DNA from 2 places in the Streptomyces nitrosporeus genome. Region 1 is predicted to be linked to the other one. Evidence: predicted binding sites of a transcription regulator. Region 1 holds the regulator's gene; the other holds the start of a gene.
The links. Region 1 encodes HspR, which represses chaperone genes until heat shock. Its sites were predicted from a motif close to TTGAGNNNNNNNNNCTCAA; they were not measured.
Positions count from the first base shown of each region.

Region 1 (15,506 bases):
GCGGACGCCCTGCGGCTGCCCGGCACCTACTTCGACGGCCTGCGCGCCGATCTCGGGGCCAAGCGGGACCTCTTGTGCGCGGGCCTGGCCGAGGCGGGTTTCGGGGTGTACCGGCCCGCGGGGACGTACTTCGTCACCACCGACATCCGCCCGCTGGGCGGTACGCGGGACGCCGTGGAGTTCTGCCGGGAGCTGCCGGAGCGGTGCGGGGTGGTCGCCGTCCCGAACGCGGTGTTCTACGACCACCGGGACCAGGGCGCGCCCTTCGTCCGCTTCGCCTTCTGCAAGCGCACGGAGGTGCTGGAGGAGGCGGTCGCCCGGCTGAAGGGGCTCACCGCCGCCTGACTCCGCCCAGGGCCCCGCCCCGGAAACGGCGCGCCCGGCGTCCCGCCCCCGGAACGCGGCGGGCCCGGCCGGGGGTGGTGGCCGTGGGAGGCCACCGCTGCCCGGCCGGGCCCGGCGGTGAGGTGTCCGGCTCAGGCCTCCGGGGCCTGCTCGGTGCCCTCGGCCCCGGTCTTCTCCTCGGCCTTCTTCTCCGCGGGCTCCAGGCCCAGACGCTCCACGAGCCACTTGTCGAACTCGATGGAGGCGCGCACCCAGCTGACCGTGGAGGAGACGAAGTGCTCCAGGCTGACGCCGGTGCCGATGAGCATCTGCGCCTCACCGATCAGCCGGACGGAGCCGTCCGCGCCGTCCTCGCCCTCGTGGGTGTGCGTGTAGACCTTGGGCCACAGGGTGCGGCGGTTCCAGTCGTCGACGGCGTCCAGGAGCACGGGCCGCTGGTCCGCGGCGTGGGGGCGGTCGTAGAACGTACGCACCGAGAAGACCTGCTGCTCCGCCTCGCCGCGGAACATGAAGTACGTGCGGAACTCCTCCCACGGCGCGGCGAGGTCGCCCTCGTCGTCGACGACGTACTTCAGCTCCATCTGCTCGAGAAGCTGCTTGACGAGGTCCTGGTCCGGGACGACCGGGCCCTCGGGTCCTGTCGGCTGCGGCTCGCGCTGGCCCCCGAAGTTGGGAATCGAGGACGGGTCGATAGACATCGCTGGGTACTCCTGTGGATCGCTCGTGGGTTTCCTGCTCCCGACCCTAGCCGCCATCGGCGCCGGGTAGTCCTACGCTCTCAGGGGAATCGTCCCCGCATCGGTTCCGCGCGCCCGTGCCCAGGCGACGGCGACGAGCACCGCGCAGAGGCTGCCCAGCAGGCCCGCGCCGCCGATCGTGGCCGCGGACGAGCCGGACAGCTCCGCGGCCAGACCGCCCGAGGCCACGCCGATGCCCTGCATGGCGGTCAGCCCCGACCGGGCCAGTCCCAGGGCCTGCCCGCGCTGGCCGGCCGGGGTGAGCATGACGAAGGTCGCTCCGGCGGTGATCTGGTAGGCGGAGAACACACCCGACACCACCAGCAGGAGCACCGCCCCACCGACGCCGGGGCCCGCCCAGTACAGCAGCAGCGGCGCGTTCGCTCCGACGGCCAGCGGCCCGAGCATCCGCCGGCGCCACGCGTCCTGGACACCCGTACGGCCCAGCAGAGCGGCCCCCAGCACCATCCCCGCGGGGTGGGCGGCGAGCAGCAGGCCCACCGAGGCCGGTCCGCCGCCCGCCTCCTCGGCGAACGGCGCGGCGAGCCCTTCCGGCAGCACGATGAACCCGGCCAGCCAGCCGAGCGCGACCAGCGACCGCAGGCGCCGGTCCGACCAGATCAGGGCGACGGCGCTGCCGATCTGGGTGCGCACCCGCTTCTGCCCGGCGGTACCGCCCTCGACGGGACGCGCCTTCACCCCGAGACGGATCAGGACGGCCGAGAGCAGGAAGGTCAGCGCGTTCAGCCCGAGGGAGGCGTGGCTGCCGAGCCACACGACGACCACACCGCCGCCGGCGAAACCCGCGAGCTGTCCGGCCTGATGCGTGATCAGCATGGCGCGCTGCCCGCGTTCGTACCGCTTGCCGAGCACCGTCGGCAGGAGGGCGCCCTGGGCGGCGCCGAAGGGCGCCTCGGCCAGCTGCGCCAGGACCAGCAGCCCGGCCAGCAGGGGCAGCGGGGTGCCGGGCAGGGCCATCAGTCCGACGAGGACGGCGCGCACCAGGTCGCACCCGATCATGACGGTGCGCCGCGGGAACCGGTCGGCGAGGCCGGTGAGGAGCACTCCGGACAGCAGGGCGGGCAGCGTGGTCAGCGCGTAGGTCGCCGCGGTCCAGCCGGCCGACTCGGTGCGCTCGAAGACGAGCAGCGAGAGCGCCACCCGGGCCAGCTGGTCGCCGAGGACCGACTGGACGTAGGCCGTCCACAGAGTACGGAATTCGCCGAGGCGAATGAGATTGTCGCTTCCGCGTTCCTTCGACTCCGGCTCCGGGGTTATCTCGTCAGGCGTCCGATCCGTCATGCGCGCACCTTACCGGCTGCCGAATTCCGGCTATACCCTCCGAGCGCCCCTTAAAAAGAAGTCCAGAGTGTCCCGATATTGCGGAGAAGCCGGTTTATCAGATGCCCTGCGGTCCTCCGGCAGCCGAGCGCACAGGTATGTATCGCTTCGATACAAATGAGGGGAACGCCGCGCACCGCACCTGCCATTCAGCCACGGACCGGAAATATTCGGCTCAAATTCGCGGGCGCCCGCACCAGGTGTCCCGCATGCGATGAGTGTCCTGTGCATGAATCAATGCGGTCCCGCGTCCCCGCGCACGGCGGTGCCCCCGGCCGGGACGGCGGGCGTCCCGGCCGGGGGCACTGGGTGCCGCGGCCCTCAGAGGGTCTTCGCCGTGCTCGGCGGCCCCACGGTGAGCCCGTCACCGCCGCGGTCCACCCGCACGGTGTCCCCGTCCCTGATCTCGCCCGCCAGGATCTCCTTGGCGAGCCGGTCACCGATCGCGGTCTGGATCAGCCGGCGCAGCGGCCGGGCGCCGTACGCCGGGTCGTTGCCCTCCTCGGCCAGCCAGGCCAGCGCCTCGGGGGTGACGTCCAGGCTGATCCTGCGGTCGGCGAGCCGGGCCGCGAGGCGGCCGATCTGGAGACCGGCGATGTGGGACAGTTCCTCCCCGGAGAGCGCGGAGAAGACGACCAGGTCGTCCAGCCGGTTCAGGAACTCCGGCTTGAAGGAGGCCCTCACGACCTCCAGCACCTGCTCCTTCTTCACCTCGGGCTCGGTCAGGGGGTCCACCAGGAACTGGCTGCCGAGGTTCGACGTCAGGACCAGGATGGTGTTGCGGAAGTCCACCGTCCGGCCCTGTCCGTCGGTGAGCCGGCCGTCGTCGAGGACCTGGAGCAGGATGTCGAAGACCTCGGGGTGGGCCTTCTCCACCTCGTCCAGCAGGACCACGCTGTACGGGCGCCGCCGGACCGACTCGGTGAGCTGGCCGCCCTCCTCGTAGCCGACGTAGCCGGGCGGGGCGCCGACGAGGCGGGCGACGCTGTGCTTCTCGCTGTACTCGCTCATGTCGATGCGGATCATGGCCCGCTCGTCGTCGAAGAGGAAGTCGGCGAGCGCCTTGGCCAGTTCGGTCTTGCCGACCCCGGTCGGCCCCAGGAAGAGGAACGACCCGGTCGGCCGGTCCGGGTCGGCGATCCCGGCCCGGGTACGGCGGACGGCGTCGGAGACGGCGCGTACGGCCTCGGTCTGGCCGATCAGCCGGCGGCCCAGCTCCGACTCCATGCGCAGCAGTTTCTGCGTCTCGCCCTCCAGGAGCCGGCCGGCGGGGATGCCCGTCCACGCCCCGACGACGTCGGCGATGTCGTCCGGGCCGACCTCCTCCTTGACCATGGTGTCCCCGGCGGCCTCCTGCTCGGCCTCGTCCGCCTCGGCCAGCTCGCGCTCCAGGCCGGGGATCTCCCCGTACAGCAGCTTGGAGGCGGTGTCGAAGTCGCCGTCGCGCTGGGCGCGCTCGGCCTGGCCGCGCAGGTCGTCGAGGCGCTCCTTGAGCTCACCGACGCGGTTGAGGCCCTGCTTCTCCTTCTCCCAGCGGGCGGTGAGACCGCGCAGCTCCTCCTCCTTGTCGGCGAGGTCGCGGCGGATCTTCTCCAGGCGCTGCTTGGAGCCCTCGTCGGTCTCGTTCCGCAGGGCCAGCTCCTCCATGTGCAGCCGGTCCACACTGCGCTGGAGCTCGTCGATCTCCAGCGGTGAGGAGTCGATCTCCATGCGCAGCCGGGAGGCCGCCTCGTCGACCAGGTCGATGGCCTTGTCGGGAAGGAAGCGGGAGGTGATGTAGCGGTCCGAGAGGGTCGCGGCGGCCACCAGCGAGGAGTCGGCGATCTGGACCTTGTGGTGGGCCTCGTAGCGGCCCTTCAGGCCGCGCAGGATCGCGATGGTGTCCTCGACGGACGGTTCGGCGACCAGGACCTGCTGGAAGCGGCGCTCCAGGGCCGGGTCCTTCTCGATGCGCTCGCGGTACTCGTCCAGCGTGGTGGCGCCGACCATGCGGAGTTCACCGCGGGCGAGCATCGGCTTGAGCATGTTGCCGGCGTCCATCGCGGAGTCGCCGCCGGCGCCCGCGCCGACGACGGTGTGCAGCTCGTCGATGAAGGTGATGACCTGGCCGTCGCTCTCCTTGATCTCGGAGAGGACGGTCTTGAGGCGCTCCTCGAACTCACCCCGGTACTTGGCGCCCGCGACCATGGCGCCGAGGTCCAGGGAGACCAGCCGCTTGTTCCGCAGCGACTCGGGGACGTCGCCCTTGACGATGCGCTGGGCGAGGCCCTCCACGACGGCCGTCTTGCCGACGCCGGGCTCGCCGATGAGCACGGGGTTGTTCTTGGTGCGCCGCGAGAGCACCTGCACCACACGGCGGATCTCCTGGTCACGGCCGATGACCGGGTCCAGCTTGCCCTCGCGGGCGGCGGCCGTGAAGTCGGTGCCGAACTTCTCCAGTGCCTTGTACTGACCCTCGGGGTCGGGAGTGGTCACCCGGCGCCCTCCCCTGCTCTTCTCGAACGCGTCCAGCAGCTTCTTCGCGCCGGCGCCCTGGCTCTGAAGGATCTCACCGGCCCGGCCGCCCTTCGCCGCGACGGCGATCAGCAGGTGCTCGGTGGAGAGGTAGTCGTCGCCGAGCTCCTTGGCGCGCTGGTCGGCGTCGGCGAGGACGGCGAGCAGGTCGCGGCTGGGCTGCGGGGGCGCGACGGTGGACCCGGTGACGCTGGGCAGCGAGCCCAGGAACCGCTCGGTCTCCTCGCGCACGGCCACCTGGTCCGCCTCGACGGCGGCCAGCAGGTCGGTGATGTTGGCGTTGTCCTCACCCGCGAGCAGCGCCAGCAGCAGATGCCCCGGGGTCAGGTCCGGGTGGCCGTCCTTGACGGCCCTGGCGGTGGCCGCGTTGAGGGCGTCCCGGCTCTTGTTGGTCAGCTCGGCGTCCACGGGCGCTGTCTCCTCCTCGTACGGGGAACGGGTGATCGGGAACTATGACTCAAGCAACGTGTACAAAGTTGAGTCTATTCCACTCAAGGACGAAACACCGCCTCCCTCCGCTCCCGGGATCCCCTCTCTCTAGGCTGGCCCCATGCCTGACGTACGCAACCCCGGCTCCGCCTACCTGGCCTTCTGGCGTGAGCGCCATGTGTGCACGCTGACCACGCTCCGCCCTGACGGGACACCGCACGTGGTGCCGGTGGGCGTGACCTACGACCCGGACACCCTGACCGCCCGCGTCATCACCGGCGGGAGGAGCCGGAAGGTCGCCCATGTCCGGGCGGCCGGCCCCGAGGGGGCGCGGGTGGCGGTCTGCCAGATGCAGGGACGCCGCTGGGCGACCCTGGAGGGCCGCGCGGTGATCCGCACGGAGCCCGAGGAGGTCGAGGAGGCGGTACGCCGTTACGCGGCCCGCTACGAGCGCACACCGGCGCACAATCCCGAGCGGGTGGTCATCGAGATCGCCGTGGACCGGGCGCTCGGCAGGGGCTGACCCTGTTCCGGGCAGCACAACGGCGCCATCGTGTTCAGGTCACGATGGCGCCGCTGTGTGGGGGAAGCGCCTGAACGACATGGAACGACGGGGGAATCGTTCAGGCGCTGCGGGGGGTGGCGGAAATGGTCTCTGGTTCGAACAGCTCGTGGTCCCGCTGGTCGAGGTTGACGAAGATCATGCCGTACCTCACGGCACAGCGGACGGGCTGCGGCGCTCCGCGGGGGCGCCGGAGGCAGCGGTAGGCGCGGATGTCGTCCTCCGCCTCCATCACGACGAGGACCGGCTCCCCGAACAGGGTGACCATCAACGAATCGCCCTGGCGGGTCAGTGCCGTGAGCAGATCGATGAAGTGCCACCCTGACCGGTAGGCCGTGGCCATCTCCCGTCGGAAGGTGCGGTCGTCCGGAGGGGTGGTCATGCGGCCGCGCCGGCCGGGGCGGACCAGGCGATGTCACCGGGCGCGGCACCCCAGGCGATGTCGGAGGGCGCGGCGGCCTGCACGGACCACGCGATGTCGCCGGACTTGCTGCCCCAGGCGATGTCACCCTGCTTGGCACCCCACGCGATGTCACCCGTCGGCGTCGCCCAGGCGATGTCGCCCGGAGTGCCGCCCCACGCGATGTCCCCCGGAGCCGCCGCCTGGATGTTCCAGGCGATGTCGCCCGCCGCCGGCGCGGCTTCGTCGTTCCAGGCGATGTCGCCACCGCCCGCCACCGCGAAGCCCAGGGCTGCAACGAACGAGGCGGCAAGCGCCGAGCGAAGCATTCGCTTATACATAGTCGGCTTCGTCCTCACTTGTGGATTCTTCTCCCCCGCACTGAAGACGATGTCTCACCTGGGCACTCCAACACCACCGAGTCGATGCATCATGTTCCTGCATGTTCAGGAACCTGGGGGGTGGAGATATGACCGAAAACTATACAAAGCCGACACATCCTCACGGGATCACCGAACTGTGCGAGGAGGGAGGCCGCCTCTACGCGGGAGCGCTGCGGTCCGGGCGCATCACCCGCGCCGAGGTCGCGTCGGCTCCGTGCCTGATCGACTTCGCCCTGCTGCACCCCGATCCCGACGATCCGGAATGGCTGCGTCCCGTCCCGCCGTCCGCCGCGCTGGCGAAGCACCTGCACCCCCTCGAACGCGAGATCCAGGAACGCCGGCGCCGCTCGGTCCAGCTCACCGAGTCCTTCGAGCCCTTCATGGACATCAGTGCCCAGGATCCGCCGACCACCCACGCCATCACGGTCCTCGAAGGCGCCAACCGGATCAACGCGGCCCTGGACCTCGCCACGGCGGAGTGCCGAAGCGAGGTCCTCACGGTGCAGCCCGGCGGCGGCCGGAGCGAGGACCGCCTCAGCGAGGCCCTGGAGCGGGGCCTCTCGGTCGTGGACCGCGGGGTACGCATCCGCACGCTCTACCAGCACACCGCGCGGCACAGCCCCAGCACGCTCGCGTACGCGGAACGCATCGCGGACGAGAACGTGGAGATCCGCACACTCGAGGAACTGATAGAACGGCTGATCATCTTCGATCGCACGGTCGCCTTCATACCCGCGACCGACGACCGGCAAATAGCCCTGGAACTCCGCCATTCAGGGCTCGTCGAATATCTCGCGAAGGTATTCGAGCAACTCTGGGCCAGGGCCGCTCCGCTGCTCGAGGAGATCAAATACACCCCGACCACCCTCGGTATCAGCGGAGTTCAGCGTTCCATAGCCCAACTGCTCGTCGAGGGACATGTCGACGATTCCATCGCCCGCCGCCTCGGCATGAATGTACGCACCTGCCGCGCACACGTCGCCAAACTCAATGCCGCGCTCGGCAGCAACAGCCGGGCCCAACTCGGTTACCTGATCGCGCAGTCAGGAATCCTGGAGCGGGACTGACCCGGGCCGTCGGGCACGGCGGGGCGGGCCCGGACGTCCTGGCGCCACCGCCCCGCGGTGGCGGACGCCCTCGGTCCGCACGTCCACCCTCCCCCCGCCGTTAGGCTTCCGCCACCGTCATCTTGTTGCAGTGCCAGAAGTGGGGGGTCCCCAAATCGACATGGTCGCGGCAAACCCTGCCCATCCGCACGGGAACCGAGAGCTCTGCGACGAGGCGATCCGCCTGTACGAGCAGGCGCTGCGCGCCGGACGCGTCCCGCGCGCCGACCTCTCCTCCGCTCCGTGCCTGCTGGAGATGGCCCTCGTCCACCCCGATCCGGCCGACTCCGCGTGGCTCCGCCCCGTCCCCCCGTCCGCGGCCCTGGCGCATCTGCTGCAGCCGATCACCCGGGAGATAGACGAGCGCATCCGGCTCACCGCGGCCCTGACCGGCGCCCTGGCACCGCTGTCCACGGTCGCCCGCGAGGACCCCAACTTCGCGATCACCGTGCTGGAGGGCCGGCCGCTGATCGTCTCCGTGCTCCGGGAGGCCTCCGCACGCGCCAGGGACGAGGTCCTGACCGCGCAGCCCGGCGGCAACCGGCTCACCCACAATCTGGTGCAGGGGCTGGAGAACGCCCGGTCCGCCCTCGCGGGCGGCGCCCGGATGCGCCACCTCTACCAGCACCCCGCCCGCTACAGCCCGGGGCTGCGGGACTACGTGGCGCAGATCCCGGCCGGCCGCCTCCAGGTGCGGACGGTGGAGCAGACCGTCGACCGCCTGATCATCTTCGACCGCGAGGTGGCCTACATCCCGGCCGCGCCCGGTGACGAGGTGGCCCTGGAGATCCGGCACCCGGCGCTGGTCCGCTATCTCACCCGGGTCTACGAGGTCCTCTGGGAACAGGCCACCCCGTACACCCAGCAGCTCCCCGCGTCGGCCCCGGGCGCCCCGGTGACCGCGGTCCAGCAGAGCATCGCCCGCCTCCTCGTCGAGGGGCACGTCGACGACGTGGTGGCCCGGAAGCTGGGCATCAGCGTGCGCACCTGCCGCGCGCACATCTCCAAGCTGATGCAGACCCTCGGCGCCCACAGCCGCACCCACCTGGGGGCGCTCCTCGTGCGGTCGGGCATCGCCGACGCGGGCTCCAGGGGGGCGGGGCAGGCGACCACGCAGGAACCCGCCCCCGGGGCGTGAGCCCCGAAGGCGGGCACGGACGGCCGTGAGCGCGTCCCACGGGCCGCTGTCCGGCCTCCGCGAGCCGGACCGGCCCCTGGTCCGGGGCGCTCAGTCCTTGGGCCGCTTGGGACGCCAGACCACCAGCGCGCTCGTCTGCTGGGCGCTCTGGTAGGGCACCAGGTCCCGCCGGTAGGAGGCGTGCACCTGGGCCTCGCGCTGCTGCATGGCCACGGCCGCGCCGTCCACCGCCGCCGAGAGCTCGGCGACGCGCTGCTGGAGGGCCGCGACCTGGTTCTCCAGCTCGATGATGCGCTTGATGCCCGCCAGGTTGATCCCCTCGTCCTGCGACAGCTGCTGCACCGTGCGCAGCAGTTCGATGTCGCGGGCCGAGTAGCGCCGGCCACGCCCGGCCGTACGGTCGGGCGAGACCAGGCCGAGGCGGTCGTACTGCCGCAGCGTCTGCGGGTGCAGGCCCGAGAGCTGGGCCGCGATCGAGATCACGTACACGGGTGAGTCGTCGGTCAGCTGGTACGGGTTACGTCGGCGGCCGTCCATCTCAAGCTCCCTTCGCGGCCTGGAACAGCTCCGCCCGCGGGTCCTCCCCCGCGGTCGCCTCGCGGTAGGCCTCCAGCGCGTCCTGTGCGTCGGCACCGAGGTCCCTGGGGACGGCCACCTCGACCGTGACGAGCAGGTCGCCCCGGGTGCCGTCCTTGCGTACGGCGCCCTTGCCGCGGGCCCGCATCGTACGCCCGTTCGGCGTGCCGGCGGGGAGTTTCAGGGTGACGGGCGGTCCGCCCAGTGTCGGGACCTTCACCTCGCCGCCGAGCGCCGCCTCCACGAAGGTGACGGGCACGGTGACGGTGAGGTTGTCGCCCTTGCGGCCGAAGACGGGGTGGGCGTCGACGTGGACGACGACGTAGAGGTCGCCGGCCGGGCCGCCGCGCTCGCCCGGGCTGCCCTTGCCGCGCAGCCGGATCCGCTGGCCGTCGAGCACCCCGGCGGGGATCCTGACCTGCATGGTGCGGGCCGACTTCGCCCGGCCGCTCCCCTTGCAGACGTCGCAGGGGTCCTGGGCGATGAGGCCCCGGCCCTTGCAGTCCACACAGGGGTCGGTGAGCGAGAAGCCGCCGCCGGTGCCGCGGGACACCTGGCCGGTACCGACACAGGTCGGGCAGACCCTGGGGGTGCCGTTCTTGTCGCCGGTGCCCGAACATGCCTTGCAGGGCGCCTGGCTGGACATCCGGAGCGGGACCGTGGCCCCGTCGACCGCCTCGGTGAAGCTGAGCGTCACCTCGGACTCGATGTCCTGTCCCCGGCGCGGCTGGACACGGGTGCCCCCGCCGCCTCGGTTGAACAGGCCGCCGAAGACGTCGCCCAGACCGCCGCCGCCGAACCCGCCGGCACTGCCCTGGCCGCCGCCCGGCGCGCCGCCCCCGAAGAGGTCGCCCAGGTCGAAGTTGAAGTTGCCGCCCGCGCCGCCGGGACCCGCCCGGAAGCCTCCGCTGCCGAAGAGGGCGCGCGCCTCGTCGTACTCCTTGCGCTTCTTGGGGTCACCGAGGATGTCGTTGGCCTCGGAGATCTCCTTGAAGCGCTCCTCCGCCTTCGCGTCCCCCTTGTTGGCGTCCGGGTGGTACTCGCGGGCGAGCTTCCGGTACGCCTTCTTCACCTCGGCGTCGGTGGCGTCCTTGGGGACGCCGAGGACCTTGTAGTAGTCCTTCTCGACGAAGTCCTTCGTGCTCATCGACGTCCCTCCTCCCGGACGATCGGCCGTGCGGCCGGCCCCGTGGCCGGCCGCACGCCCCGTCGGTGTGCACCGCGATCCGACCTGATGTCAGACCTCCTCGGTGCCACCGCTCTCCTCGTCGTCCTTCTTCTCTTCCTTGGCCGCCGCGGGCGCGGCGCCCGGCTGCGGCTCGGCCACGGCCACCCGCGCGGGGCGGATGGTGCGCTCCCCGATCCGGTATCCCGGCTGCAGGATGGCCACGCAGGTCGTCTCGGTGACGTCCGGCGCGTAGCTGTGCATCAGGGCCTCGTGGATCGTCGGGTCGAAGGGCTCGCCCTCCTTGCCGAACTGCTGGAGGCCCAGCTTCGCGACCACGGTCTCCAGCGACTCGGCCACCGACTTGAAGCCGCCGACCAGCTCGCCGTGCTCCCGCGCCCGGCCGACGTCGTCGAGCACGGGCAGGAGCTCGCTCAGGAGGTTCGCGACCGCGACCTCCTTGACCGTCACCCGGTCGCGCTCCACCCGGCGCCGGTAGTTCTGGTACTCGGCCTGGAGCCGCTGGAGGTCCGCCGTCCGCTCGCTGAGCGCCGTACGCACCTGGTCCAGCTCCGCCGTCAGGGCGACTGTCCGCTGTTCGTCCCCGGCCGGGGCCGACGCCTCCTCCTCGGAGGGGGTGTCGGCCTTCGGCTCGGCGTCGTCGGAGCCGGAGGGGACGTCGGGCTTCTCGTCGAAGCCCGGAGTCTCCTCGGTCACGCCGCACCGCCCTTCGAGTCCTTCTCGTCGTCCACGATCTCGGCGTCGACGACGTCGTCGTCGGCCTTGCCCTGGGCGCCGCCCGCGGCATCCGCGCCCGGCGCGGCACCTTCGGCCTGGGAGTTGGCGTACATCGCCTGGCCCAGCTTCTGGGAGACGGCCGCGACCTTCTCGGTGGCCGTGCGGATCTCGGCGGTGTCCTCGCCCTTGAGCTTCTCCTTCAGCTCGGTGAGCGCGGTCTCCACCTCCGTCTTCACGTCACCGGGGACCTTGTCCTCGTTGTCCTTGAGGAACTTCTCGGTCTGGTAGACGAGCTGCTCGCCCTGGTTGCGCGACTCGGCGGCCTCGCGGCGGGCGTGGTCCTCCTCGGCGTACTTCTCGGCCTCTTCGCGCATCCGGTTGACCTCGTCCTTCGGCAGCGAGGAGCCGCCGGTGACGGTCATCTTCTGCTCCTTGCCGGTGCCGAGGTCCTTGGCGGCGACGTGCATGATGCCGTTGGCGTCGATGTCGAAGGCGACCTCGATCTGCGGCACCCCGCGCGGGGCCGGCGGCAGACCGGTCAGCTCGAACATCCCGAGCTTCTTGTTGTACGCCGCGATCTCGCGCTCGCCCTGGTAGACCTGGATCTGCACGGACGGCTGGTTGTCCTCGGCCGTCGTGAAGATCTCGGAGCGCTTGGTCGGGATCGTGGTGTTGCGCTCGATGAGCTTGGTCATGATGCCGCCCTTGGTCTCGATGCCGAGGGACAGCGGGGTGACGTCGAGGAGCAGGACGTCCTTGACCTCGCCCTTGAGGACACCGGCCTGGAGCGAGGCGCCGATGGCGACGACCTCGTCCGGGTTCACGCCCTTGTTGGCCTCCTGGCCGCCGGTCAGCTCCTTGACGAGCTCGGCGACGGCCGGCATACGGGTCGAGCCACCGACGAGGACGACGTGGTCGATCTCGGAGAGCTGGATGCCCGCGTCCTTGACGACGTTGTGGAACGGCGTCTTGCACCGGTCCAGCAGGTCGGCGGTCAGCTGCTGGAACTGCGAGCGCGTGAGCTTCTCGTCCAGGTGCAGCGGGCCTTCGGCCGACGCCGTGATGTAGGGCAGGTTGATCGTGGTCTCGGTCGAGGACGAGAGCTCGATCTTCGCCTTCTCCGCAGCCTCGCGGAGACGCTGGAGAGCCATCTTGTCCTTGGACAGGTCCACGCCGTGCCCGTTGGCGAACTGCTTCACCAGGTAGTCGACGACCCGCTGGTCCCAGTCGTCACCACCGAGGTGGTTGTCGCCGTTGGTGGCCTTCACCTCGACGACGCCGTCACCGATCTCCAGGAGCGACACGTCGAAGGTGCCGCCGCCGAGGTCGAAGACGAGGATCGTCTGGTCGTCCTTGTCGAGGCCGTACGCGAGGGCGGCGGCCGTCGGCTCGTTGACGATGCGCAGGACGTTGAGGCCCGCGATCTCACCGGCCTCCTTCGTCGCCTGACGCTCGGAGTCGTTGAAGTACGCCGGGACGGTGATCACCGCGTCGGTGACCTTCTCGCCCAGGTACGCCTCGGCGTCGCGCTTCAGCTTCTGCAGGATGAAGGCGCTCATCTGCTGCGGGTTGAAGTTCTTGCCGTCGAGCTCGATCTTCCAGTCGGTGCCCATGTGGCGCTTGACCGAACGGATCGTCCTGTCGACGTTCGTGACCGCCTGGCGCTTGGCGACCTCTCCGACGAGGACCTCGCCGTTCTTCGCGAAGGCGACGACGGACGGCGTGGTCCTGGCGCCTTCGGCGTTGGTGATGACGGTGGGCTCGCCGCCTTCGAGAACGCTGACGACGGAGTTAGTCGTGCCCAGGTCGATGCCGACCGCACGTGCCATTTCGATTCCTCCAACTGACTACTTGAGTGGATCTGACTCAAGGATGCATCACACGTCCACCGGAGTCAAAGGACCTGAGTCAATTACGCTCAACTTAACTGCTCGGACCTGACCCCACCTGCGGGGACTCCTGAAAATCGGCCGCGCGACCGCGCCTCCGGCGCCTTCCCCGCGACACCCGGGGAGTGGCTCGCGTCACACGCCCCCACCCACCTTCGCATCATGGGATCGTTCTGTCACAAATTCAGGCGAGACGGTCATAAGGAACGTCACGGATCCCCGGGCAGGTGCGATGCGGAACCCGAAGCGGACGGCGGCGCGGACCGTGGCACGAAGGAGATGGACGGCGGACCCGTTCACGGCACGCCGGACCGCGATGCGCCCGGTGGCGGTCCGTCCGGCGGCGGCGCATCCGGCGGCGGTCCGCCCGGTGGCGGCGCTCACGGCCGCGGTACGCCTGGCCGCGGCGCGCGCCACCGAGGCGGTCGCCGCCCGCTTCGCGGCCGTGACCGCGAAGCGCGCCCTGGACCTGACCCTCGGCTCGCTGCTGCTCCTGGCCGCCGCCCCCGCGCTCGCCCTCGCCGCCCTGGCCCTCGCCCTGCGGCCGCCGTGGACCCGGGGAGGCGTGCTGCGCCGGGAGACGCGGATCGGTCTCGGCGGCCGCCCCTTCGAGCTGCGGTCGCTGCGGACCAGGCGGTTCCGGCTCGACCTGCTGTCCCGGCTGCCCCACGTCGTCCGCGGGGACCTCTCCCTGGTCGGCCCGCCGCCGCTGCGGCCCGGCCATCCGGCGCTGCGCGGCCCGGTGACCGGCGCCCGGCGGCAGGAACTGCGCCCCGGCTGGACGGGCCTGTCACAGGTCCGCGCCCGCTCCCGGATGCCCTGGGACGAACCCGCTCTGCTGGACGCGCACTACGCAGAGCATCATGGAACAGGACTGGACCTGGCGATTCTCGCGCGGACCGCGCATCTCCGACTGCGCGAGGGCCTGCGGGCGATCCGTCCGGGGAAGGCTCGCCTGAGCGACACAGATCACCGCCTGCCCGGCTACAGCGGGGCGGAATAAGTGGATAGTGTCAGCACAGACTAACTAAGTTACTGCTTAGTAATCCCTTGTACGCGCTGGATCCCACCCTCGCAGGCCCGAGGAGCCCCCAATGCAACTCGCCGCGATCATCGTGTCGCTGGTGCTGACCGTCGTCGGCGTTGCGCTCATCGCCCGAGCCGTCGCGCAGATCTACCGGTTCGTCCGTATCGGGCAGCCGGTGCCGGCAGGCAGTCGCACCGACAACCCGAAGCAGCGAACGATCACCCTGGTCAAGGAGTTCCTCGGCCACACCCGGATGAACCGGTGGGGGATCGTCGGCTTCGCCCACTGGTTCGTCGCCATCGGCTTCCTGACCCTGCCGCCGACGCTGCTCCAGGCGTACGGACAGCTCTTCCAGGCCGACTGGATGCTGCCGGTCGTCGGCGACTGGCTGCCGTTCGAGATGTACATCGAGTTCATCGGCATCATGACGGTGCTCGGCATCGTCACGCTGATGGCCATCCGACTGCTCAACCTGCCCTCCCGGGCCGGCCGCAAGTCCCGCTTCGCCGGCTCCAAGGCCTGGCAGGCGTACTTCGTCGAGTACGTCATCCTGGTCATCGGCCTGGCGATCCTGGCCCTGCGCGGCCTCGAGGGCGCCATCCACCACGTCGAGGGCTACGAGGCCTCGTACTTCGTCTCGTATCCGCTGGTCCTCGCCTTCAAGGGCCTCTCGCTCGGCACCCTGCAGAACCTGATCTACCTCACCGCGATGATCAAGATCGGCACCTCGCTGATCTGGATGATCACCGTCTCGCTCAACACCAACATGGGTGTCGCCTGGCACCGCTTCCTCGGCTTCCCGAACATCTGGTTCAAGCGGAACGCCGACGGAGAGGTCGCGCTCGGCGCGCTGCAGCCCATGACCACGGGCGGCAAGGAGATCGACTGGGAGGACCCGGCCGAGGACGCCGTCTTCGGTGTCTCCCAGGTCGAGCAGTTCTCCTGGAAGGGCATCCTCGACTTCTCCACGTGCACCGAGTGCGGCCGCTGCCAGTCGCAGTGCCCCGCCTGGAACACCGGCAAGCCGCTCTCCCCCAAGCTGCTGATCATGTCGCTGCGCGACCACGCGCACGCCAAGGCCCCCTACCTGCTGGCCGGCGGCGGCAAGGACATGGAGGGTGAGGAGAAGGCCCCGGCCGAGGCCCTGAAGGACGTC
Region 1 is NZ_CP023702.1:4,014,600-4,030,105, reverse strand. It holds partial or broken gene CP967_RS17945 (aminotransferase class I/II-fold pyridoxal phosphate-dependent enzyme) at 1-345, shown strand, start outside; gene CP967_RS17940 (YbjN domain-containing protein) at 477-1,043, opposite strand; gene CP967_RS17935 (MFS transporter) at 1,116-2,384, opposite strand; gene clpB (ATP-dependent chaperone ClpB) at 2,745-5,345, opposite strand; gene CP967_RS17925 (pyridoxamine 5'-phosphate oxidase family protein) at 5,488-5,889, shown strand; gene CP967_RS17920 (Rieske (2Fe-2S) protein) at 5,990-6,310, opposite strand; gene CP967_RS17915 (5'-nucleotidase) at 6,307-6,657, opposite strand; gene CP967_RS17910 (helix-turn-helix transcriptional regulator) at 6,798-7,778, shown strand; gene CP967_RS17905 (LuxR C-terminal-related transcriptional regulator) at 7,939-8,955, shown strand; gene CP967_RS17900 (heat shock protein transcriptional repressor HspR) at 9,046-9,492, opposite strand; gene dnaJ (molecular chaperone DnaJ) at 9,494-10,678, opposite strand; gene grpE (nucleotide exchange factor GrpE) at 10,769-11,413, opposite strand; gene dnaK (molecular chaperone DnaK) at 11,410-13,263, opposite strand; gene CP967_RS17880 (sugar transferase) at 13,640-14,326, shown strand; gene CP967_RS17875 ((Fe-S)-binding protein) at 14,418-15,506, shown strand, end outside.

Region 2 (15,506 bases), 1.6 Mb from region 1:
ATCCATGGGGCCTGCCATGGTCGATATAGGTACAAATGGCACCTTGGATGGGCAAACTGACCTAGCGTATGAGCATGAGCACAAGATCCGTGGGCGCGCTTCTGCTGTGCCGGACCGACCCCGAGACCGTGCGGCCGCCGGCTCATCTGCTGCGGGAGAACATGCTGCTCCTGCCCGCCGGGACCGGCTGGAGCGTGCTGGTCCCCGAGGGGAAGCCGTGGCGCCCCGGCCCCGTCGAACAGGGACACGCGGGCCCGGAGACGGAGAGCGAGCCCGTCGACCGGGTCATGGGCGGATGGGCCACCGCGCTCGCGGTCGGCTCGCCCTGGCCGGTGCTGGCGCTGTGGTGGGACGGTGACCGGGCCGGATACACCCTGGCCGCGGGATTCCGCCGCCCGGTCGGCTACGTCTGGCTGGCCGACGGCACCCCGGCCGGCGAGGACGAGGCCATGCGCACCTTCGCGGTGCGCCTGGGCCTCGACCCGGTCATGGACCTCCAGGAACTGGAGGAACTCACCCGCCAGGACCCGGAGTCGGACGCCGCCGCCCGGCTGCGCGGACTGCTCGCCGTGCTCACCCGCGCCGGAGTGGCCCTGCCCGCAGGACTGGTCCCGGGCGCGCCGGCCGACCGGCTGCGTACCGCGGCCGAGGTGCACCCGAAGGCGGAACGCATCGAATGGGGCGGCTGGCGCGATGCCGTCCAGGTGGAGCTCGACGTCGTCGAGAGCTCCGGACTCGGTCCCTGGATGCGCGGCCCGAGAGCGCGCGCCGTGGCCACCGCACAGATCGCCGCGGGCCTGCCGCTCACCCTGTGGGGCATGGGCAGACGCAGCGGCGGCTGGACCACGGCCGGCCTGCTGCTGCTCGTACAGGGAGTGCTGGGACTGGCGTACGACCGGTTCAGGGCCGGGGCGGAACGCGACCCGCGAGGACTACCGGGGCGGTGAACCCAGGCACGCCCCTGACCTCAGCACGCCCCTGACCCCGGCACGGCCCCCGGCCCCGGCAGGCCGTCCGGCCTCAGCGCACCGTCCGGCCTCAGCGCACCGTCCGGCACAGGGGCCCCGGGTGCCCGGCCCCGAGGCCGCGGGCGCCCGGTCGCGCGGTGACGCGGGGCGCGAGGCGCCCGCTCACTCGTCCTCGTCGTCGTCCAGCCGGGCCAGCCACGTCGCCAGACGCTCGACGGGGACCTCGAAGTCGGGGTTGAGGTCGACGAACGTCCTCAGCTGCTCGGCGAGCCACTCGAAGGTGACCTCCTCCTCGCCGCGCCGCTTCTCCAGTTCCTCGATACCACGGTCGGTGAAATACATGCCTGTGCTCGCTCCGGGTGATCTGTCGTCGTCCTGCCTGCGACTACCTGCAAGGGTAGGGCGTGCGCCCTTCGCGCACCGTCCCCGGGACATTGTCCCCGAAGGCGCCGCGGGGGAAGCGCCGCCCGTGCGCCCGGCCACGAGGGGCGCGCCACCACACCGAAGGGCCCGGCCCCCGCGGACGAACCGCGGGGGCCGGGCCCTTCTCCGGACACGACAGCCGGTCAGGCCTCGAAGACCTCGTTGATCAGCTGGGTCTGCTCGGCCTGGTGGCGCTTGGCCGAACCGACCGCCGGGGACGAGCCGTGCGGACGCGAGATGCGGCGCAGGCGCTCACCGTGCGGCACGTCGGCGCCGACGGCCAGGTCCAGGTGGTCGATCAGGTTGAGCGCGATGAACGGCCACGCACCCTGGTTGGCCGGCTCCTCCTGGGCCCACAGGTACTTCTCGGCGTTCGGGTACTTGGCGATCTCGGCCTGGACCTCCGCACCCGGCAGCGGGTACAGGCGCTCCAGACGGATGATCGCCGTCTCCGTGTCGCCGCGCTTGACCCGCTCGGCGTCCAGGTCGTAGAAGAGCTTGCCCGCGCAGAAGACGACCTTGCGGACGGCTTCCGGCTTGACCGAGTCGTCGCCGATGACCGGACGGAACCCGCCCGTGGTGAACTCCTCCACCTTCGACGCCGCGGCCTTCAGGCGCAGCATCGACTTCGGGGTGAAGACGACCAGCGGCTTGTGGTGCGGGTTGTGCACCTGCCACCGCAGGAGGTGGAAGTAGTTCGACGGCAGGGTCGGCATCGCGACCGTCATGTTGTTCTGCGCGCACAGCTGGAGGAAGCGCTCCGGGCGGGCGGAACTGTGGTCCGGGCCCTGGCCCTCGTAACCGTGCGGCAGCAGCAGCGTGACGCCGGACGTCTGGCCCCACTTCTGCTCGGCCGAGGAGATGAACTCGTCCACGACGGTCTGCGCGCCGTTGACGAAGTCACCGAACTGGGCCTCCCAGATCACCAGCGACTCCGGGCGGGCCAGCGAGTAGCCGTACTCGAAGCCCATCGCCGCGTACTCGCTGAGCAGCGAGTCGTAGACGTTGTAACGTGCCTGCTCGTCCGTCAGGTACAGCAGCGGGGTGTAGTCCTCGCCGGTCTTCTGGTCGACGAGGACCGCGTGGCGCTGGCCGAAGGTGCCGCGGCGGCTGTCCTGGCCGGCGAGCCGGACCGGGGTGCCCTCCATCAGCAGCGAACCGATGGCCAGGGTCTCGCCCATGCCCCAGTCGATCGTGCCGTTCTCCACGGACGCGGCCCGGCGCTGCATCTGCGGCAGCAGGCGCGGGTGCACGGTGACCGTGTCCGGGATGTTCACCTGGGACTCGGCGATCACCTTGACGACCTCGGAGGTCACCGCGGTGTTCACGGCGACCGGGAACTCCGCCTGGACGTCCGGGACATGCGGCTGGGCCGGGGCGGAGGTGGCCTCGCGGACCTCCGCGAAGACCTTCTCCAGCTGCCCCTGGAAGTCCTGGAGCGCCTGCTCGGCCTCTTCCAGCGTGATGTCGCCGCGACCGATGAGGGACTCGGTGTACAGCTTGCGCACCGAGCGCTTCTTGTCGATCAGGGTGTACATCTGCGGGTTGGTGAACTCCGGGTTGTCGCCCTCGTTGTGACCGCGGCGGCGGTAGCAGATGAGGTCGATGACGACGTCCTTGTTGAACGTCTGCCGGTACTCGAAGGCGAGCCGCGCGACGCGGACCACGGCCTCCGGGTCGTCGCCGTTGACGTGGATGATCGGCGCCTCGATCATGCGCGCCACGTCGGTGGCGTACATCGAGGAGCGCGAGGACTCCGGGGCGGCGGTGAAACCGACCTGGTTGTTGATCACCACGTGCACGGTGCCGCCGGTGCGGTAGCCGCGCAGCTGCGACATGTTGAGCGTCTCGGCGACGACGCCCTGGCCCGCGAAGGCCGCGTCGCCGTGGAGCGCCACGGGCAGGACCGTGAAGTCCGTGCCGCCCTTGTTGATGATGTCCTGCTTGGCGCGGGCGATGCCCTCCAGGACCGGGTCGACCGCCTCCAGGTGCGAGGGGTTGGCGGCCAGCGAGACCTTGATCTGCTCGCCGTCCAGCCCGGTGAAGGTGCCCTCGGCGCCCAGGTGGTACTTGACGTCACCGGAGCCGTGCATCGACCGCGGGTCGAGGTTGCCCTCGAACTCCCGGAAGATCTGGGCGTACGACTTGCCGACGATGTTCGCCAGGACGTTGAGGCGGCCGCGGTGGGCCATGCCGATGACGACCTCGTCGAGGCGGGCCTCGGCGGCGGAGTCGATGACCGCGTCGAGCAGGGGGATGACGGACTCGCCGCCCTCCAGCGAGAACCGCTTCTGGCCGACGTACTTGGTCTGCAGGAACGTCTCGAACGCCTCGGCGGCGTTGAGGCGGCGCAGGATCCGCAGCTGCTCCTCGCGCTCCGGGGCCGGACGCGGGCGCTCCACCCGGTCCTGGAGCCACTTGCGCTCCTTCGGCTCCTGGATGTGCATGAACTCGATGCCGGTGGTGCGGCAGTACGACTCACGCAGGACACCGAGGATGTCGCGGAGCTTCATCATCGTCTTGCCGGCGAAACCGCCGACCGCGAAGTCCCGCTCCAGGTCCCACAGGGTGAGACCGTGCTCGGTGATGTCCAGGTCGGGGTGCTTACGCTGGCGGTACTCCAGCGGGTCGGTGTCGGCCATGACGTGGCCGCGGACCCGGTAGGAGTGGATCAGCTCGAAGACCCGCGCGGCCTTGGTGACGTCGTCGTCGTGCGAGGCGTCGATGTCCTTGAGCCAGCGGACCGGCTCGTAGGGGATGCGGAGCGCCTTGAAGATCTCGTCGTAGAAGTCGTTCTCGCCGAGCAGCAGCTGGGCCAGGACCCGCAGGAACTCGCCGGACGCGGCGCCCTGGATGACCCGGTGGTCGTACGTCGAGGTCAGGGTCATGACCTTGGAGATGCCCAGCTTGTTCAGGGTGTCCTGCGAGGTGCCCTGGAACTCGGCCGGGTAGTCCATCGCGCCGACGCCCATGATGAGGCCCTGACCGGGCATCAGGCGGGGCACCGAGTGCACGGTGCCGATGCCGCCGGGGTTGGTCAGCGAGGCGGTGACGCCGGTGAAGTCGTCCATCCCCAGCTTGCCGACGCGGGCACGGCGGACGATGTCCTCGTAGGCCTGCCAGAACTCGAAGAAGTTGAGGGTCTCGGCCTTCTTGATGGCCGCGACGACGAGCTGGCGGTCGCCGTTCGGCTTCACCAGGTCGATGGCCAGGCCGAGGTTGACGTGCTCCGGCTTGACCAGGGTCGGCTTGCCGTCCTTGACCGCGAAGGAGTAGTTCATCGACGGCATGGCCTTGAGGGCCTGCACCATGGCGTACCCGATGAGGTGCGTGAAGGAGATCTTCCCGCCGCGGGCGCGCTTGAGGTGGTTGTTGATGACGATGCGGTTGTCGAACAGCAGCTTCACCGGGACGGCGCGGACGGACGTGGCCGTCGGCAGCTCCAGCGAGGCGTTCATGTTCTTCGCCACGGCCGCGGACGGGCCGCGCAGCGTCACGTACTCGGGGCCGGCCGGGGCCTCGGTGGAGGCGTCGGCCTTCGCCGCCGGAGCGGGCGCGGCCTCGGCCGGCTTCGCGGGGGCTGCCTTCGCGGGAGCCGGCTTCGCCGGGGCGGCGGCGGCCGGCGGGGCCGCCTTCACGGGTGCGGCGGGCGCGGGCGCCGGGGCCTTCGCCGGTGCGGCGGCGGCCGGGGCTGCGGGGGTCGCGGTCGGAGCCGGGGTCACCGGGACCGTGGGGACGGGCTTGTCCGCCGTGCCGGACGTGCCCGGCTTGTAGTCGGCGAAGAAGTCCCACCAGGCGCGGTCGACCGAATTGGGATCCTGGAGGTACTGCTGGTAGATCTCGTCGACGAGCCACTCATTGGGGCCGAACGCGGCCGCCGGGTTGGACCCGGAGCCAGCTTCTTGATCGGTCGAGATGCTTGAGTTACTGGGGGACTGAGACGACACGGCGGCAACCGCCCTCTTCCGCTTCACAAGGTGATGGACAGCGGAAATCAAGGCTACGCCTCCCAAGCCGTTACGTGCAGGCCCGGCCTGGTCTTCGTCGTGCACATCACATTGGAAGCCAGGTTTCGGTGCGCGAAATGGCGGGAAACAAGCGGGGTTCCGCCGTGCTTCGGTACGCGAGGCCGAGGTTCGGCCCCTTGGACCGTATCTCCTCCCTGGTCAGAAGGGAGAACTTGGGCCTCCGGTTCGGACCGTCGGTCAACCGCGGAGCTGTGGATTCCCTGGAAGAGTGACCTGGATCCGGCAACCCCGAGCGGATTCGGCCACTCCGATGCGTCCGCCGTGCAGATCCACGGCCCAGCGGGCGATGGCGAGGCCCAGACCGGTGCCGCCGTCGCTGCCGGGGCCGTGCGGGGACGGGACCTGCCCCCGGTTGAAGCGCTCGAAGACCCGGTGGCGCTCGGCCTCCGGGATGCCCGGCCCCTCGTCGACGACCTCCAGCTCCAGCGACTCGGGGCAGGCCCCGCGCCGCGCCAGCACCGTCACCCTGCCGTGCGGCGGACTGTGCTTGACGGCGTTGTCGATGAGGTTGGCGACCACCTGGTGCAGGCGTTCCGCGTCCGCGTAGGCCGTCAGTTCGGGCGGTGACACGTCGAGGTGGAGGTGCACGTCCGTGCGGGAGTGGTTGCCGGAGCCCGAGGAGAGCCGGCGCTGCGAGGCCGCGAGGTTGGCCTCCTTCAGTACGCCCGACAGGTACGGCCACACCTCGAAGCGGCGGGCCTTCAGCGCCACCACGCCGTTGTCCAGGCGGGAGAGGTCCAGCAGGGTCTCCACGAGGCCGCCGAGCCGCTCCGTCTGTTTCAGGGCGGTGCGCATCGTCTCGGGATCGGCGGAGGACACCCCGTCCACCACGTTCTCCAGCACGGCTCTGAGCGCGGCGATCGGGGTGCGCAGCTCGTGGGAGACGTTGGCCACCAGCTCCTTGCGGTGCCGGTCCTCCGCCTCCAGGTCGTCCGCCATGCGGTTGATCGTCCGGGCGAGGTCCCCGAGTTCGTCGCGGCGCCCCGCGCCGCTCACCCGCCGCGTGTAGTCGCCGTGCGAGATGGACCGGGCCACCGCCCGCATCTCGTCCAGCGGCGCGGTCAGGCCGTGGGCCACGAACTGGGTGATCAGCAGGGTCGCGATCACCGAGAACACCGTGATGAACCGGAACTCGGTCCGGGTCCGCAGGGCGACGATCAGCAGACCCGTGGTGATGAACACCGAGATCACGACGAGTGTGCCGAGTTTCGCCTTGATGGAGAAGGGCCGCAGTCCGGAACCGGGCCGGGTCATGGCGCGGGGGTCTCCAGGGCGTAGCCGACACCGTGCACGGTACGGATGCGCTCGGCGCCGATCTTCCGGCGCAGCGCCTTGATGTGGCTGTCGACGGTGCGCGTGCCGGACGCGTCGGCCCAGTCCCACACCTCGGCCAGCAGCTGCTCCCGGGAGAGCACCGCCCGGGGGGTGTTGGCCAGGCAGACCAGCAGGTCGAACTCGGTCGGCGTGAGGTGGACGTCGTCGGCGCGCACCCGGACCCGGCGCTGCGCGTGGTCGATCTCCAGCTCGCCGAGCCGGAGGATGCCGCTGCGCGGCGTCACGGCGGCCAGCGCCGCGCGCTCGACCCGCCGCAGCAGGACGTGCACCCGCGCGGCCAGCTCGCGCATGGAGAACGGCTTCGTCATGTAGTCGTCGGCGCCGACCCCGAGCCCGACCAGCATGTCGGTCTCGTCGTCCCGTGCGGTGAGCATCAGCACCGGCACCGGCCGCTGGGCCTGCACCCGGCGGCAGACCTCCAGGCCGTCGAAGCCGGGAAGCATGATGTCGAGCACCATCAGGTCCGGCTGCCATGCCTCGGCCGCGTCCACGGCCGCGGGCCCGTCCAGTGCGGTCTGCACCAGAAAGCCCTCGGCCCGCAGACGGGCGGAGACGGCATCGACGATCGTCGCGTCGTCCTCGACCACCAGGACCCGGCGCTGGGCCCCGGGGGTGGCCGCGACGCCGTTGTGGGTGGTGTGTGTCTGTTCCATCGCCCCGCCCCTGCCCGTTCTCGCGGAGGCCATTCCCCCCGGGACACGGTTTTCGCTCGTGGATTTCGTGGGTCACAGCCCCTGTACCGCTCAGCAGCGTAAGGGGAGAAGAGGGCTCTCGGCTACGCAGGGTGTTGTCCGGTCCGCGGGAGCGGCCCCCGCGGAGGGGGCCGCCCGGCACCCGTACGGCGCTTTCGCGGCGGGAGAGCGGGACCGTGCGTACGGGGAGGGGGTTCAGTCCCCGCGCAGTGCGAGATGGACCACGTCCGGAACACCTCGGGCAACGGCTACTTCTTCGGTCCGTACCGCGTGGAACCCGGCATTCCGCAGTGCTTCCTCGAACGCGGCGGAAGGCTGTGCGGACCACACGGCGAGCACCCCGCCGGGCGTCAGACGGGCCCGGCAGGCCGCCAGACCGGTGGCGGAATAGAGACTTCCGTTGTCCTCGGTGACCGTCCAGTCGGGCCCGTTGTCGATGTCCAGACACAGAGCGTCGTAACGCTCCGTAGTGGTGTGGAGGTGGGCGACGAGGTCTGTGCGGAGGATCTCCGTACGCGGGTCGGCGAGGGCGGCTTCGGAGATCCGGGCCAGCGGGCCCTCCAGGTGCCAGTCGACGACGGCCTGCTCCCGTTCGACGACCACGATCCTGCCCCAGCGGGAGCCGGCGGCGCGCACCAGGGAGAAGCCGACCCCCAGGCCGCCGATGAGCAGGGCGGGCTCCGGGCGCCCGCCGGGCAGCGCGGCCAGCGCCGCGTCGACCAGCAGGCGCTCGGACCGTCCGTCGGAGGTGTCCATCAGGAAGCACCCGTTGGCGATGATCTCGAAGTGGCCGCCGCGCTCCCGCAGCACCACCTCTCCGTAGGGCCCTTCGTGCCGGTCGAGGGTGACGGGGGTGCGGGCGTCCGTGGCGGGCATCAGTGCGGTCTCCGGTCTCCGGTCGTGCGGCTGTCGTCGTCCGCCCATCCTCTCCGGGACCGGCCCTCCGGGCCGCGCCTTTTCCGCCGCCCGCCCGGCGGCCGGGCTCATGTCCCCTTCGGGCCGCCCGCCGGCGCGGGGTCCGGGAATGCCGGGACCGCGCCCGGCGCTGCCCTGGGAGCGGCGGACCGGGGTGCGCGGTCCTGCGGGGCCTCGTACGGAAGCGTGTGCGGAGGGGGTGCGGGGCCTCGTGCGGGGGTGAGGACCTGTGATCGCTGAGAGCGAACACGGGGTGGGGAACATTCCGGGGCTCACAAGCATTGAGTCGGCATAGCTCAACTTGTCTGCCGAAGGGGAGATCATGACTGCCGAGTCCCACACGTCCGAGGCTTTCGAGCCGATCGCCCTGCCCGTGCTGCCTCTCGACGACGAGGTCGTCCTGCCGGGAATGGTGGTCCCGCTCGACCTGTCCGACCCGGAGGTGCGCGCCGCCGTGGAGGCCGCCCAGGCCGTCGCGCGGCCGGAGGGCGGCAAGCCCGAGGTGCTGCTGGTGCCGCGCATCGACGGGAACTACACCGGGACCGGGGTGCTCGGCACCGTCGAGCAGGTCGGCCGGCTCTCGGACGGTGACCCCGGCGCGCTCATCCGGGCCCGGGACCGGGTGCGGATCGGCGCCGGGACCAGCGGGCCGGGGAACGCGCTGTGGGTGGAGGGCACCAGGACCGGCGCCGCCGTGCCCGACCCCCTGCCCGGTTCCGTCGCCGAGCTGGTCAAGGAGTACAAGGCGCTCGCCACCAGCTGGCTGAAGAAGCGCGGGGCCTGGCAGGTCGTCGACCGGGTCCAGCAGATCGAGGACGTCTCCGCCCTCGCCGACAACTCCGGGTACTCGCCCTTCCTGACCACCGCCCAGAAGGTGCAGCTGCTGGAGACCTCCGACCCGGTCGCCCGGCTGAAGCTGGCCATCCAGTGGCTCGGCGAACACCTCGCCGAACAGGACGTGGCCGAGTCCATCGCCAAGGACGTCCAGGAGGGCGTCGACAAGCAGCAGCGCGAGTTCCTGCTGCGCCGCCAGATGGAGGCGGTGCGCAAGGAGCTGGCCGAGCTCAACGGCGACCCGGAGGGCGAGGGCGACGACTACCGGGCCCGCGTCGAGGCCGCCGATCTGCCCGCGCACGTCCGTGAGGCCGCGCTCAAGGAGGTCGAGAAGCTGGAGCGCGCCTCCGACCAGAGCCCCGAGGGCTCCTGGATCAGGACCTGGCTGGACACCGTCCTCGAACTCCCCTGGACGAAGCGGACCGAGGACGCCTACGACATCAGGGGCGCCCAAGAGGTCCTGGACGCCGAGCACGCGGGGCTGACGGACGTGAAGGAGCGCATCACCGAGTACCTCGCGGTGCGCAAGCGGCGTGCCGACCGGGGGATGGGTGTCGTCGGCGGCCGGCGCGGCGGCGCGGTGCTGGCCCTGGTCGGCCCGCCCGGCGTCGGGAAGACCTCGCTCGGCGAGAGCGTCGCGCACGCCATGGGCCGTGAGTTCGTGCGGGTCGCGCTCGGCGGTGTCCGGGACGAGGCGGAGATCCGCGGCCACCGGCGTACGTACGTCGGCGCGCTGCCCGGCCGTATCGTGCGGGCGGTCAAGGAGGCCGGTTCGATGAACCCGGTCATCCTGCTGGACGAGATCGACAAGGTCGGCTCCGACTTCCGCGGCGACCCCGCCGCCGCCCTGCTCGAAGTGCTCGACCCCGCCCAGAACCACACCTTCCGCGACCACTACCTGGAGGTCGACCTCGACCTCAGCGACGTCGTCTTCCTGGCCACCGCCAACGTCCTCGAAGCCATCCCGGAGGCCCTGCTCGACCGCATGGAGCTGGTCCGGCTGGACGGCTACACCGAGGACGAGAAGGTCGTCATCGCCCGTGACCACCTGCTCCCGCGCCAGCTGGAGCGGGCCGGCCTGGAGGCGGACGAGGTCACCCTGGACGAGCCGGCGCTGCGCAAGCTGGCCGGCGAGTACACCCGCGAGGCGGGCGTGCGCAACCTGGAGCGGGCCGTCGCCCGGCTGCTCCGCAAGATCGCGGCCCAGCACGAACTCGGCGACCGCGAGCTGCCGTTCACGGTGACCGAGGTCGACCTGCGGGGGCTGATCGGGCGGCCCCACCACGTACCCGAGTCCGCCCAGGACCCGGCCGAGCGCCGTACCGCGGTGCCGGGCGTGGCCACCGGGCTGGCGGTCACCGGCGCCGGCGGCGACGTGCTGTACGTCGAGGCGTCGCTGGCCGATCCGGAGACCGGGGCGTCCGGGCTGACCCTGACCGGCCAGCTCGGCGACGTCATGAAGGAGAGCGCGCAGATCGCCCTGAGCTTCCTGCGGTCGCACGGTGCGGAGCTGGAGCTTCCGGTCGCCGACCTCAAGGACCGGGGAGCGCACATCCACTTCCCGGCGGGCGCGGTCCCCAAGGACGGCCCGAGCGCCGGTATCACCATGACGACGGCGCTGGCCTCGCTGCTCTCCGGGAGGCTGGTCCGCACGGACGTGGCGATGACCGGCGAGGTCTCGCTGACCGGGCGGGTGCTGCCGATCGGCGGCCTGAAGCAGAAGCTGCTCGCCGCCCACCGGGCCGGGATCACCACCGTGGTGATCCCCAAGCGGAACGAGGCCGACCTGGACGACGTCCCGGCCGAGGTCCTCGACACCCTGGAGGTGCACCCGGTGACCGATGTCCGCCAGGTGCTGGAGATCGCCCTCGCCCCGGCCACGGCGGGGGACAGGATCCCGGCCGCGGCGTAGGCGCCACGCGGTGACGGGCGCGGCACCCCGCGCACGGCCGGTACGGGCGGCCCGTTCCTCCCGGAGGGGAGGGCGGGCCGTCGCGTGTGCCGGCCGGCCCGGGGCCCCGGCGGGGCTCAGGGGCGGTAGACCGTGCCCGGTACCGGCTCGGCGGGGGCCATCAGCTGGGGGACGGTCACGAAGGTGTAGCCGCGTTCCTTCAGCGTGCCGATGATGCCGGGTACCGCAGGGACCGTCCCCCTGTAGATGTCGTGCAGGAGGATGATCCCGTCCTTGTCCGCCTGGTCGAGGATCCGCCTCCGTATCAGCGCCGGGTCCTCGGTGGAGTAGTCCTTGGCGGTCGCGCTCCACAGGACCTGGGAGAGCCCGAGCTCCTTGCTGATCCGGGAGACGGTGTCGTCGGTGCGGCCCTGCGGCGGGCGCATCAGCCGGGGCTTCTTCCCGGTGATCTCCTCTATCGCCAGCTGGGTCCTCTCCAGCTCGGCCCGGATCTCCTCCGGCTCGTGGTCCGTCAGGATCCGGTGGGTCCAGGTGTGGTTGGCGACCTCGTGCCCCTCCGCCGCGATGCGGCGCACCACCTCGGGGTACTTGAGCACGTGCTTCTTGCCCAGCAGGAAGAACGTCGCCGGGACCTTCTCCTCCTTGAGGATGTCCAGGAGCCGCGGGGTGTCCTCGCCCGGACCCGCGTCGAAGGTCAGCGCGATGCACTTCGCCTCGCGGCAGTCCACCGGCCCGAACTCGCCCTTGGCGTCGGACGCGGCGTCGCCCCGTGCCGCGCCGGGGGCGGTCGTCTCCATCGTGCAGCCGGCCAGCGCGAAGGTGAGGACCGTCACAAGCGCGGCGGTCAACCTGCGACCGCGCGGCGTCATCTCTCTGGGCACAGCACGTCACTCCCGGAACCGGTCCGCACCCCCGTGGCGCGGCACGCCGTGACTATACATAGAGCGTATACACATGATGCATAGCGGGGTGGCGGTGCGCCACTGGCGGATGGCGCGGCCGGGCCGGACGCGGCCGGGCCCCGGTGACCGTGGGGCGGTCACCGGGGCCCGGCGGGTGCGGGGGGATCGCCGCCCGCGGGTCTCCTCAGCCGTTCGCGAGGGCCTGGACGCGGTCCAGTGCGCCGTTGAAGCGGTTGTGGTCGCCGACGGTGGGACCGGACGAGGTGTACTGCCACATCGTGTAGAAGCCCCAGCCGGCCGGGAGTTCGCCGACGGTGGTGTTGTAGCGGGCCACCCAGAGCGGGTTGGTGGTGCCGAAGCTCGCGTTGTTGCCGGTGCAGGTCGTCCACCAGCTGGTCGCGGTGTAGATCACCGCGTCCCGGCCCGTGCGCGCCTTGTAGGTGTTCACGAAGTCGCGGATCCAGGCCACCATGCCGGCCTGGGTCTTGCCGTAGCACTGCGCTCCGTACGGGTTCCACTCGATGTCCAGCACGCCGGGCAGGGTCTTGCCGTCCCTGGACCAGCCGCCGCCGTTGTCCACGAAGTAGTTGGCCTGGGCCGCGCCGCTGGTGGTGTCCGGGGTGGCGAAGTGGTAGCTGCCGCGGATCATCCCGACGTTGTACGACCCGTTGTACTGCTGCGCGAAGTAGGTGTTCTTGTAGTAGGTCCCCTCGGTGGCCTTCACATAGGCCCACTTCACGCCGCTGTTCCACAGCGTCGACCAGGCGACGTTGCCCTGGTGGCTGCTGACGTCCACCCCTTCGGTCTGGACGGCGGCGGTGCCTATGGGCGCGGCGCCGCCCTTCTGGCCGTCATGGGCGATGACGCCCTGGCCCATCCTCGCCGTACCCCGCTCGGGGATGACGGAGCTGTCGGCCGCCGACGCCGCCCCGGGGAGGGTGAGCAGCAGGGCGAGGGCGGAGAGGAGCGTGCCCGCGGCGGCGAGGCGCGGGCGGAGCGTCTTTGCGGTTCCGGATCTGTGCACGGGCATCTGGATGCCTCCGAAGGCTCGGTGGGGGGAGCTCATGACCCAGGAGCGGGTGCGGGACACTCCTGAACGGCGTGCGCCATGGTGTGGACATGCCACCTCGGCATTTCGACTCTACGCACGTAGACAGCCCTTGCGGAAGAGGGCCCGGGCTCCGCCTAAGGTCTACTCCTGCGAAATACTGGCCGAGCTGCGGTGATGGCCGCGGTGGACGGAAACTTTCATCGGCCCGAAAGCGTACGAGGGGTGCTGACGTGCACGGGAGCGGAAGCGGGAGTGAACCCGGCGCGACGGGCCGGAGCGGGGTGGACCAGGAATTCCTGGAGCTGGAGCGCGAGTTGGCGGTCTTCCTGCGCCGGGCGCGGGCCAATTCCGGGGAGATGGCCCGCGAGGTCCATCCCGACCTGGAGCCAGGTGCCTACGGGCTGCTCGTCCGCCTGGAGTCGGCGGACCGGCAGCGCCCCACGGACCTCGCCGCCTACTTCGGTGTCGGCAGGGCGACCATGAGCCGGCAGCTGCGCGCCCTGGAGGAGCTCGGTCTGGTGTCCCGTGAGAGTGACCCGGCCGACGGGCGGGTCTCGCTCGTCCGGCTGACCGGCGAGGGGCTGGCCCGCTTCCGGCGGGTCCGTGACGCCCGGCGGTTGCGGTACGCCAGCAAGCTGGCGGACTGGGACCGTACGGAGGTGGCGGAACTGGCCCGCCTGCTGCACCACTTGAACGCACGGGCGGAGAGCTGAGGGAGCCGCCGTCCCCGGCCCGGCCGCCTCCGCCCCGCCGCGCCTCCGCCCTTCCGGTGCCTGTCCGCCCGGGGCCTTCGCCCGCCCCGGCCGCCTACAGCTCGGCGAGGACCGCCGTGGCGTCGTCGTGCTGTTTGCCGCGGCGCAGGAACACCCGCCCGGTGTCCGCCCGTTCCAGTTCCCGCACGCGGTCGATCAGCCCCTGGGGGCCCTCCTCGCGCAGCAGCGCGAACGCGGCGGACCAGTCGCCCTCCTCGAACATCTGGGTCCAGCGGCTCGCGCCGTCGGTCAGCGCCGCCAGCGCCCGCACCCGGGAGCGGGGGCTCTCGCCGGTCACCGCGCGCGAGACCACCCGGGGGTCGGCCGCGGCGGTGAAGAAGCCGCCCTCCTTGTTCCGCGCCCGGGCGTCCGCGATCGCCTCGGTGGCCAGCGTGCCCGGCGGAAGGCGGTCGAGGCGGTCGTCCAGGACCGGCCGGACCGTGCCGTCCGGTGCCTGGAGGAGCAGGACCGAGTCGGAGAGCACCAGGTGCTCGACACGTGAGGCGTCCCACCGCGCGAGGACCACCGTCGCCTGAGGCGTTCGTACGTGAGAAAGGTCACACGTGGAGCGGTGTGCGTCGGCGGTGTGCCGGATGGACAGGGCGAGGACCTCCGCCAGGGTCAGATCCCGGCGCGAAGCGGACAGTTCGGCCAGTGTCCCGCCGAGTCGTGTGGTGAACCAGGGCACCGAGTGCACACAGCCGTCGTCCCCCTGCGGCGGCGTGACACCGTCGAGTACGACGAGGACACCACCCAGGCCGGATGCCGGGACGGACGCGGAGGCCCAGTCCTCGTTGGGGTGTTCCGGCCTGCCGGGCTCGGTGGCGACTTCGATGCGCATCGGGCCAGTCTGCACGATGCCTTCACGGGGCCTGCACGATGCGGGTGTTGGCCTGTACCACCAGGTCAGAACAGGCCGCCGGGCGGAGGGCGGGGCTCCGCGGACGTGCGGGCGGGCATCCTGCCAAAGCAGGGGCGGAAGTTCCACCTGGGCCGCCATGCATGGCTGACGGCGGCTCTGGGGAGACTTGTTCGCCGTCTCGGGAGTGATGTTCACTCGTTCGAGTGGCGGAGCCGTTGATGCGCGCTCCCCTCCCAAAAGCGCTGGAATGGTCGGAAGACGTACGGCGCATAACGGGGCGGGGTGCCCATTGCACGTGACCGTGCGTCATCTCTGCTTCAAGGGTGGACGAGTCAAGATTGCGAGCACCGGTGCAGAAGAAGCGGCCTCGGAGCAAGGACAGCACGCTCGACGGACCCGAGGCGACGCCTCCGGCCGTGGGTGCGGGCAAGCGGACCGTACGGGTGCGCAGCCGGCTGGTCGCCGGCGTCGCCGTCGTCGGGATCACCGTGATCGCCGCGGGTGCTCCGGCGGCCCTCGGTGCCTCCTCCGACCTCAACGAGTCCCAGCGGCTGGTCACGCTCGCCGAGCTGAACCAGCAGGCGATCACCCTCGCGCACTCCCTCGCCGACGAACGCGACCAGGTCATCGCGCACATCGCGGCCGGCCGCGAGGAGGACCGTGAGAACGGCTCCTCGGACGCCGCCGAACGGGTCGACCAGCAGGTGGCCGAGATCAGCCCGGCGGCGCCCGCCTCGCTGCGCCGGGACCTCTCCACCGTCCCGTCGCTCCGCCGTGAGGCCCTGACCGGCAAGGGTTCGGCGCTGGAAGCCTTCCAGGCGTACTCCGACGT
Region 2 is NZ_CP023702.1:2,430,229-2,445,734, reverse strand. It holds gene CP967_RS10520 (hypothetical protein) at 75-947, shown strand; gene CP967_RS10515 (DUF6104 family protein) at 1,131-1,310, opposite strand; gene CP967_RS10510 (multifunctional oxoglutarate decarboxylase/oxoglutarate dehydrogenase thiamine pyrophosphate-binding subunit/dihydrolipoyllysine-residue succinyltransferase subunit) at 1,535-5,338, opposite strand; gene CP967_RS10505 (HAMP domain-containing sensor histidine kinase) at 5,597-6,673, opposite strand; gene CP967_RS10500 (response regulator transcription factor) at 6,670-7,407, opposite strand; gene CP967_RS10495 (spermidine synthase family protein) at 7,642-8,322, opposite strand; gene lon (endopeptidase La) at 8,684-11,107, shown strand; gene CP967_RS10485 (polysaccharide deacetylase family protein) at 11,224-11,976, opposite strand; gene CP967_RS10480 (lysozyme) at 12,194-13,039, opposite strand; gene CP967_RS10475 (MarR family winged helix-turn-helix transcriptional regulator) at 13,291-13,773, shown strand; gene CP967_RS10470 (protein phosphatase 2C domain-containing protein) at 13,868-14,653, opposite strand; gene CP967_RS10465 (sensor histidine kinase) at 15,025-15,506, shown strand, end outside.
Region 2: lon (endopeptidase La) is a predicted target of HspR. The motif match lies at 8,643-8,661, and genes of this name have one in related genera.